DNA from 3 places in the Photobacterium sp. TY1-4 genome. Region 3 is predicted to be linked to each of the others. Evidence: riboswitches for the same ligand, from Rfam matches in the RefSeq annotation. Region 3 holds a riboswitch; each other region holds the start of a gene.

Region 1 (3,278 bases), on a different replicon from region 3:
CCCCTCGCCCCGGCCACCGTGCCGGGGCTTTTTTCATGGTTGCGACTTGGTTTGCCTAACCGCTGTAAGAAAACAGCGGTTCGCGGGTCTAACCTTTGAATCTCCCGGAAACTGAAGGACACCCCATGCGATCCCTGATGGCCCTGACCCTGCTGTTACTCTCGGCAAATCTGTTTGCCGCCCCAAAAGCCGATCTCTGGCCGTACTGGCAACCGCATCACGCCGCCAGCACCGTGCAGGTCGACCACAGCCGCTGGCAACAGTTGCTCGATACCTATCTCGTCACCCAACCGACCCAGACCCTGTTTCGCTACCGTCAGGTCAGCGATGCCGACCGCTACGAGCTGGGCCGCTACCTGCGCGATCTGAGCCAGCGCGATCCGCGCCAGCTCAACCGCCGCGAGCAGTTTGCCTACTGGGTCAACCTGTATAATGCCCTCACCGTCCAACTGATCCTCGAGAACTACCCGGTGAGCTCGATCACCAAGCTCGGCGGCCTGTTCAGCTTCGGGCCCTGGAATGACACCGTCATCACCATCAACGGCAAAGCGCTGACCCTCAATGACATTGAACACCGGATCCTGCGCCCGATCTGGCAAGACCCGCGCATCCATTACGTGGTGAACTGCGCCAGCCTCGGCTGCCCGGATCTTCAGCCGCAGGCCTTTACCGCCGCCAATGCCGAAACCCTGCTTGAGCAAAGTGCCCGGCGTTTTATCAACAGTGACAAAGGCGTGGCGGTGCAAGGCAACCAAGTACGCCTGTCGTCAATTTATGACTGGTACGGCAGCGATTTCGGCACCCGTGACCAGTTGCAGCGCCACCTCAACCGCTACCGGGATGGGGAACCCGTGACGCTCAACCGCGTCAGCTACGACTATAACTGGGCCCTGAACGAGGCCCGTTAACGGACGGCGGCTCCGGTCTAACGCGCCTCGCCTTTCAGTCGATCCCGAGAAACTGGCAACCCACCGCCGGGCGGATTACAATACCGGCTGTTCTCATGGGGTGCCTGAGCCCGCTCAGACTGAGACTGCCAACGCAGAACCCATTGAACCTGAACCAGATCATGCTGGCGTAGGAATTGAGATGATTTGAAGTGCCTTTGCTTTTCCAAGTCGCTGCACGATGCCGCGAGCCCTTCTCAACCCTAAGCCGCTCAACCGATTTTTTCTCTTGCAGGACGCAAGAGTATCAGGAGCGCACCGTGAAAAAACACCTGTCGATCTTAACGCTGGCGATGGCCGCCGGCTCTGCCTGGGCTGCCGACGACACCCTGACCGTCTATACCTACAGCTCGTTTGCCTCTGACTGGGGACCGGGCCCGGCGATTGAAAAAGCCTTCGAGGCCCAGTGTGGCTGTAATCTGGAATTTGTCGCCCTGGACGATGGCGTGTCCATCCTCAACCGTCTGCGCCTAGAAGGCAAAAACACCCAGGCCGATATCGTGCTGGGGCTGGATAACAACCTGATCAGCGAAGCAAAAAATACCGGCCTGCTGGCCGAGCACCAACTCGACACCAGCAAGCTGGCCCTGCCGAACGGCTGGCAGGACACCACCTTTGTCCCGTATGACTACGGCTACTTTGCCTTTATTTATGACAGCAGCAAGCTGAGCAATCCGCCGAAGAGCTTAAAAGAGCTGGTTCAGCGCGACGATCTGAGCATCATTTACCAGGATCCGCGCACCTCCACTCCGGGCCAGGGCCTGATGCTGTGGATGAAATCCGTCTACGGCGAGCAAGCCAGCGACGCCTGGCAGCAGCTGGCGAAGAAGACCGTGACCGTCACCAAGGGCTGGTCGGAAGCCTACAGCATGTTCCTCAAGGGCGAATCGGATCTGGTGCTCTCTTACACCACCTCCCCGGCGTATCACCTGATTGCCGAGAACGAAGGCAAGTATAAAGCAGCGAACTTCAGCGAAGGCCACTATATGCAGGTGGAAGTGGCTGCCAAGCTGAAAAACAGCCACAGCCAAAAACTGGCCGATCAGTTCCTGGCCTTTATCCTGACGCCGCAATTCCAGGCCGAAATCCCGACCGGCAACTGGATGTACCCGGTGATCAAACAGGACCTGCCGCAAGGGTTCGAGCAGTTGACGCTGCCGGCCAAATCGCTGGAATTTACCGCAGAGGATGTTGCGGCGAATCGACGTGGATGGATCCGTGAATGGCAACATGCACTGACCCGTTAATAGCGAGACTCTGTTGAATACCCGCGTAACCCAAGTTCTGCCCGGCCTGATCTCGGCCGGGTTCATTGTGGCTCTGGTGATCAGCGCCCTGAGCGCCCTGATCAGCCAGGCCCACGCCCTGAGCCCGTGGCTGATCTGGCAGGATCCCTACCTGCGCCATATCACCGGTTTTAGTTTCTACCAGGCATTCCTGTCCACGCTGCTCAGCATTGTCCCGGCCATTCCGATCGCCTATGCGTTCTCCCGCCGCCGGTTTCCCGGTCGTCAGCTGCTGCTGCGCCTGTTTGCCATGACGCTGGTGCTGCCGGTGCTGGTTGCCGTGTTCGGCTTGCTGGCGATATACGGTAAGAGCGGTCTGCTGGCCCAGTGGCTGGAAAGCTGGGGCGGGTCGATGCCGTTTTCCATCTATGGGCTCCACGGCATTTTGCTGGCCCACGTCTTTCTTAATCTGCCGCTCGCCACCCGACTGCTGTACCAGAGCCTGGACGGTATTCCCTATGAGCAGCATCAACTGGCCGCCCATCTAGGGATACGCGGCTGGAGCAAGTTTCGCCTGATCGCCTGGCCGCGGTTGCGCCAGCAGTTGCCGCAGGTCATCGGCCTGGTGTTCATGCTTTGCTTTACCAGTTTTGCCGTGGTGATGTCGCTCGGCGGCGGCCCCAAGGCAACCACCATTGAGCTAGCGATCTACCAGGCGCTGCGTTATGACTTTGATCTGGCCGGCGGGGCCATGCTGGCCCTGTGGCAAATGCTGATCTGCTGCGGCCTGGTGTTGTTCAGCCAGCGGTTTGCCAAGCCGTTGGCGACCCAGAGCGGCGCGACCGCACGTCCGTTGCCGCCGCAGCATGACAGCTGGCAGGCCCGGGCCTGGGACGGACTGTGGATCGGCCTGACCCTGCTGCTGGTGCTGCCGCCGCTGCTGGCCGTGATCAGCGCCGGGCTGAACCCGCAACTCCCGGGGCTGCTAAGCAACCCCGACTTGTGGCAGGCGGTCGGCACGTCCCTCAAGATTGCCTCGCTGGCCTGTCTGCTGGCATTGCTGGGCGGGGTGACGATCCTGCTGGCCAGCCGTCAGTGGCGGCTG
Region 2 (3,278 bases), on a different replicon from region 3:
CCATCAGCCTTCCTCGTGTGCCGGGTGGTACAGCTCACTGCCTCGGGCTCGGAATTCTTCAGCTTTCTGCTGCATCCCCTCCAGCGGGTCTTCCAGAAGTTTGATTTCCACCGCCTGCGCCTCTTGGGGCAGCGTTTTAGCATAATCCCGCACTTCCTGAGAGATCTTCATCGAGCAGAATTTCGGACCGCACATCGAACAGAAGTGCGCTACCTTGCCCGATTCCTGCGGCAGGGTTTCATCGTGGTAGGAGCGGGCCGTTTCTGGATCCAGCGCCAGGTTGAACTGATCTTCCCAACGGAATTCAAAACGGGCTTTCGACAAGGCGTTATCCCTTACCTGCGCGCCCGGGTGTCCTTTGGCCAAATCAGCAGCATGAGCACATAGCTTATACGTGATCAGCCCGACCTTTACATCGTCTTTGTTCGGCAGACCCAGGTGCTCTTTCGGGGTGACGTAGCACAGCATGGCGCAGCCGAACCAGCCAATCATCGCTGCACCAATCCCTGAAGTGATGTGATCGTAGCCCGGAGCAATATCCGTCGTCAGTGGGCCCAGAGTGTAGAACGGCGCTTCATGGCAGTGCTTGAGCTGCTCATCCATGTTCTCTTTGATCATGTGCATCGGCACGTGTCCCGGCCCTTCAATCATTACCTGGACATCATATTCCCAGGCGATTTTAGTCAGCTCTCCCAAGGTGCGTAGCTCACTGAACTGCGCTTCGTCGTTGGCATCAGCCACCGAGCCCGGACGCAGGCCATCCCCCAGAGAAAGCGAAATATCGTACCGGGCACAGATTTCACAGATCTCGCGGAAGTGTTCATACAGGAAGCTTTCTTTGTGATGCGCCAGACACCACTTGGCCATGATTGATCCACCCCGTGAGACAATCCCGGTCACCCGCTTGGCGGTCATCGGCACGTAGCGCAGCAGTACCCCGGCATGGATAGTGAAGTAATCGACCCCCTGCTCGGCCTGCTCCAGCAAAGTGTCGCGGAATACTTCCCAGGTCAGGTTCTCCGCAATACCGTTCACCTTTTCCAGCGCCTGATACATCGGCACCGTACCGATTGGCACCGGGCTATTGCGGATGATCCACTCACGGGTTTCGTGAATATTGCGACCGGTCGACAGATCCATCACGGTATCGCCGCCCCAGCGGGTCGACCACACTAACTTTTCCACTTCTTCTTCAATCGATGAACTGACAGCAGAGTTACCGATGTTGGCGTTCACTTTGACCAGGAAGTTACGACCGATAATCATCGGCTCTGATTCCGGGTGGTTGATATTGGCTGGAATAATCGCTCGGCCTTCCGCCACTTCCTGTCGGACAAATTCCGGCGTAATTTCTTTCGGCAGATTGGCCCCGAAGTTCTGGCCCGGATGCTGTTGAGTCAGCACGGCATCGCGGTACTTGGCGCGGCCCATATTTTCGCGAATTGCGATGTATTCCATTTCCGGGGTAATGATCCCCTGACGGGCGTAATGTAGTTGGGTAACATTCGCCCCCGCTTTGGCACGCCGAATGCGAGCGCGCTCACCAAAACGCAGCTCGTCCAGCGTATCATCGGCCAGACGCTCTTTGGAATACGCCGAACTCAACTCATCCAGCAGCTCGGTATCTCCGCGCTCTGAAATCCAGGTTTCCCGCAGTCGCGGCAGGCCCGTGTAAATATCGATTTCATGGGCAGGATCGGTGTACAGTCCCGATGTATCATAAACGCGGATCGGCTCATTGGGCTCCAAAACCGGGGCATCTTTGGTGCCGCCGACCAGGCTGTCCGACAGGGTAATTTCGCGCATCGGGACACGAATATCGTCGCGGCTGCCCGTCACATAGACTTTGTGTGAGTTCGGATACGGTTGGGTGGTGAGTGAATCAATGAATTGTTTCGCTTCCAGTCTCGCTTGTTTGCGATTCGACATAGCAATTTCCTTGGTTTCAATAAAAGGGAAGTTGCTTATCGGATGGGTGCGTCAACAAGAGGCTACACGTAGGGTGTGTAACATCATCTGGAACAGCAGCTGCAGGTGCAGCAATACAGAAGATTTTCTCTTGTTCCCTTCGCAGGTATTAGCCTGATCAGGTTCTACGGATCCCGCAATGCGGTCTCAGCCAATTGGCACTCCGACAAGTTAAGCTCGAGTATATGGAAGTCTTGAGCGAACAGCAACTATCCTGAGCTGCTTTGTTGTAACATCTGATCAATGACACATTAACACATCGCAGCCGCCTTGCTGTGACAAAGCCTGCCCCAGATCGCCAAACCACTGGATACCGCTTTTGTGTGTACCAAGAACGACCAGATTAGCCCGAACCTGCTTCACCAGATCCAGCAAATGCTTCGCAACGTCCCCATCGGCAATATGCAGGGCCCGGACTTTATAGGGGGATGCCTGAGACAAGGCAGATAGCTGCTGAATGCGGAGCGCCTGGGTGTCTAAGTGCGCCTCTTCCAGCCCCAGCTCCGCATCCAGAAAACTCACATTCCCCAGCCCCGGCTCGACAAACGCGACATGCAACTCGGCATGGTTCTGCCCTGCAATCAGCGCCGCTTTCACCATCAACTGGTGTGCATCCAGGTTATCCGGGTTTACCGCCAGCAGTACCGTCTGATACAACGCCATACTTTTCCCCCGAGAATGATTCATGTCACCCACCGAAACATCGTGCATCAATCATTGATTGCACATTTACAGCCCGGCAAAGGTGATCAACACACAGCTATCGTGGTATTAGTATGGCAACTTTCTCACAACCTAAAGTAGTATCAATGAGCCAATTTTTCTTCTTGGGACTGATTGCGCTGGGCGGTGCCTTTGGCGCCTGTTCACGGTATCTGATTTCTGAACTGTGCGTCAGCCTGTTCGGCCGGGGATTTCCCTACGGTACCCTGGTCGTCAATGTGCTCGGCTCCTTGCTCATGGGGCTATTGATGTCTGCCATCAACCAGGGCATGATTGCGAGTGTCCCCGCCCGTCCCATCATTGGTTTGGGCTTTCTCGGGGCCCTGACGACCTTCTCCACGTTCTCGATGGATAATGTCATTCTGATGCAGCAAGGCGCGTTTTTAAAAGCCGGACTCAATATACTGCTCAATGTCGCTCTCAGCATCGCAGCCTGCTTTGTGGGTTACCAGCTCCTCATGAAAAACTAGCGCCTGCGTAGCCCAAACAACGCTGACATCGCGTCCATCTCCCCACGGCCTTCGAAAGCAGCACTAAAATTGGTAGATCATAAAGAAAGAAATTTGATCAGGCCAACAGAAGCTCGA
Region 3 (3,278 bases):
TCGGCGTGGCAAATGGCTGAGACCAGCGCAATCCCGTCAACGCCCGTTTCCACCACCGCATCGAGATTGGCGGCGTTGATCCCGCCAATCGCAACGATGGGATAACTGCTTTGGGCAATCGCCATGGCCAGCCCATCAATGCCCCAGGCTTTTTTGATATCGGTTTTGGTCGGAGTGGTAAAAATCGCACTCAGGCCCAGATAATCCAACGGCAACGATTCGGCTTCAATGAGCTGCTGCTCGTTTTCAATCGACAAGCCGAGCAGCTTGTCTTCACCAATCAGTTGGCGCGCCAGTACCGCTGGCATATCCGATTGCCCCAGATGGACACCATCGGCATCGACCGTCAGGGCGACATCGACGCGATCATTGATGATCAAAGGCACACCCGTGCCGCGAAGGATGTCTTTCACTGCCTGTGCCCGCTCGATAAACGCACGAACATCGCCGTGCTTTTCCCGCACCTGCACCATGGTCACCCCACCCGCAACGGCCTGTGCCACAACCGAGGTCAGGGTCGCAAGATCTTGCTGATCGTCTGTCACCAGATATAAACGATATGGGTTCACAACAGCTTTCCTTAGGCCAACTTCAGGCGCTGGCGCAACGTGGCTTCATCGAGCTGATACAGCGCATCGAGCAGGTTAAGCTGCAGGCTTCCGGGCCCGGCGGACTGCTCAGCGGCGATTTCTCCGGCAATCCCCAGGACAGCGGCGGCAGCAAGACCCGTGGTTTCGCCCACTGCCGCAAAGGCGCCGGTCAGCGCCGACAGCGTACAGCCCATCCCGGTGACAAACGGCATCATGGCATGGCCGTTGCGCAGCCGAACCTCGCCTTCCGCGGTCACCACGACGTCGGTCGCGCCTGAAATCACCACATTGCAACCATAGACCTCGGCCAGATGACGCGCCGCCCCCACGGCAGCTTCACTGCTGTCCAATGCATCGACCCCTTTGTTCTGGCCTGCTTCTCCGGCTAACGCAATAATCTCCGAGGCATTGCCGCGGATGATCAGCTGCGCTGCCGCCTGAGCGATCTGACGCGACGTTTGGGTACGCAGGGTGCTGGCCCCACAACCGACCGGATCCAGCACTACCGGCTTACCATGTCGATTCGCTTGCTCAACGGCATAAGCCATGCGCGGCGTCCAGGCACTATCCAGGGTGCCGATATTCACCACCAACGCACCGGCAAAACGCATCATTTCAGCCATTTCCTCACGCGAATGCGCCATGATCGGGGATGCACCCAGTGCCAGCAACGCATTGGCGGTGTTGTTCATGACAACGTAATTGGTGATATTGACCACCAGCGGCTTTTGCTGACGCACGGCATTCAGTGCGGAGACGATAGTTTCGGTATTCATATGCTTCCTCAGACGTCGCTGTGACGCGGCCTTGTCACGCTCACCGGTGAGCGGTTCATTTAGGGGAATACCTGATCAGAAACGATGTCAGCGGGAAACAGCCATTTGACGACACACGAAGGCTGGATTCATCAGGCAGATACATCGGGCTGGAAAGAGAGAACAGCGCCCGGCGATCCATTTATTGAGGCGAAGGCATGATACCTTCCATCGCAAGCGGTATAGTTCCCTACGCCAGTGTTAACTGAATCAGGTTCAACGGGTCTCGCAATGCGATCTCAGCCTTCCGGCTCCCCGACTATTTCCCGCGATGATATCAATATTGACTGAAAGCGCAACAAGCCGTGTTGCACTTTCAGCCACTTCAATAGCTTATCCCGCGACAGTCCGCTCCCAAATCGAACGCACCGTCAGGGTTGAGAAGCCCAGTTTTTTACAATTCAGCGCGCTCTGACTTTGCGGCAGCACATCCGTCAGCAAGTCAGTGCAGCCCAGTGACTGCGCGTCTCTGGCACGGGCATGCAGCAACGCAGTCTGGCATCCCCGTCCACGGCTCGTTTCCTGGGTATAAGCATTAGCCAGCAGCGCGGTCCCCTGCTCGATGAATGATGTGGCCCAGGCGCAGGGTTGCTCATCGACCATGGCGACAAAACAGCGAAACTGCTCGGTGCAGTAAAACTGGCGTTTCAGCGCCCAAATCTCATCACTGCACTGGACGCCGGAAGTTTTCAGCAGCGCCAGGAAATCATCCGCGCGTTCCGGTCCCCACCGCTCGACATGAATATCCGTCGGGCACTGTGCGGCATCATAACGCTCCAGAGGTAACGCCAGATATTCCAGAGACAACACCGGCAGATAGCCCAGCGATACCAGCCGGTTCGACAGCACCTGCGACACCGCTTCGGGTTCGAGTTCGAGATAGGGTGCAATCGGTTCGGGATATTCGCCGAGCACAGTCTCCAGGTGAACTTCATTGTCTGCATTCAGCCCGAGGATCCGGTTATCATACGGACGAGTGGGATCAACAAAAACCGTCAAGCCCGCTTGTTCGATCACCCGCATCTCGCTGGGCAGTCCGGTCGAGAAGGTGCGCAAATTATTAAAGCGGCTGTACGCGACTTCAACCTCATAAAACTGACGAATGTTATTTTGATGAATCAAACCAATTCCTTTTGTTCTTATTGAAATGCATGACGCCAAACCGTATCGGACTATCCGGCGCAGCGTCAGCACAACAGAGATTGCAGCTGCAATCAAAATCGAGCTCAGTATAAGTGACACTGATTTCACATCACAGCAATATTGAGAGACAAACAGAAGTACAGCCTGGAAACTTGAATTTGCTCTCAACTCGACGAATAGGTTATCGCCATTGCCGCTGTTAACCTGCTGACTCAAAAGAAATTACGCTTTCTTTACGGCCAGCATTCCCCAAACTCTGATAAAGTCACCCCATGTTCAGTCAACGACCCCAAGTTATGAAAGCCTCTGCACCCCAACAGACAATCAAGGCGCAGCATTTCACCCAAGCGAATTGCGCCGGTACACGGTATTTTACCAAGCCGTGGCTGTTTGCGGCCGGCACCACCCTCGCCGCGCTGGCGGTGAGTGCCCTGCTCGATCACTGGCTTCACTCCACCGCGGCAGTTTTGCTGATCCTGCAACTCGGTGTGGTTTGGGTGGCTTTACATGGGGATCGGTTCCGGGCGTTTGCCGCCGCCGTGTGCAGCGCGCTGAGTTTCAACTTTTTCTTTACTGCGCCACGCTTTTCCCTCCAGATGTTCCACCCCAGTGACATCATGAACCTGGGGGTGTTCCTGCTCGTTGCCCTGATCACTAGCCAGCTGGCCGAGCACTACCGCCGTCAGCAACAGGCGCTGAAACAAGCAACCCTGCGCAGTAACATTCTGCT

Evidence for each region. A riboswitch is a leader RNA that binds a small molecule or an ion and turns the genes downstream of it on or off. The one in region 3 is predicted to bind thiamine pyrophosphate.
Region 1: another riboswitch for thiamine pyrophosphate. It lies ahead of thiB (thiamine ABC transporter substrate binding subunit); the one in region 3 lies ahead of thiM (hydroxyethylthiazole kinase).
Region 2: another riboswitch for thiamine pyrophosphate. It lies ahead of thiC (phosphomethylpyrimidine synthase ThiC); the one in region 3 lies ahead of thiM (hydroxyethylthiazole kinase).

What each region holds. Positions count from the first base shown of each region.
Region 1 is NZ_CP099734.1:3,176,693-3,179,970, forward strand. It holds gene NH461_RS14605 (DUF547 domain-containing protein) at 126-908, shown strand; TPP riboswitch at 995-1,102, shown strand; gene thiB (thiamine ABC transporter substrate binding subunit) at 1,241-2,194, shown strand; gene thiP (thiamine/thiamine pyrophosphate ABC transporter permease ThiP) at 2,208-3,278, shown strand, end outside.
Region 2 is NZ_CP099734.1:3,502,521-3,505,798, forward strand. It holds gene thiE (thiamine phosphate synthase) at 1-4, opposite strand, end outside; gene thiC (phosphomethylpyrimidine synthase ThiC) at 4-1,929, opposite strand; TPP riboswitch at 2,047-2,144, opposite strand; gene NH461_RS16180 (universal stress protein) at 2,209-2,655, opposite strand; gene crcB (fluoride efflux transporter CrcB) at 2,778-3,161, shown strand.
Region 3 is NZ_CP099735.1:163,171-166,448, reverse strand. It holds gene thiE (thiamine phosphate synthase) at 1-569, opposite strand, end outside; gene thiM (hydroxyethylthiazole kinase) at 581-1,366, opposite strand; TPP riboswitch at 1,576-1,673, opposite strand; gene NH461_RS17350 (GNAT family N-acetyltransferase) at 1,739-2,527, opposite strand; gene NH461_RS17345 (DUF4118 domain-containing protein) at 2,845-3,278, shown strand, end outside.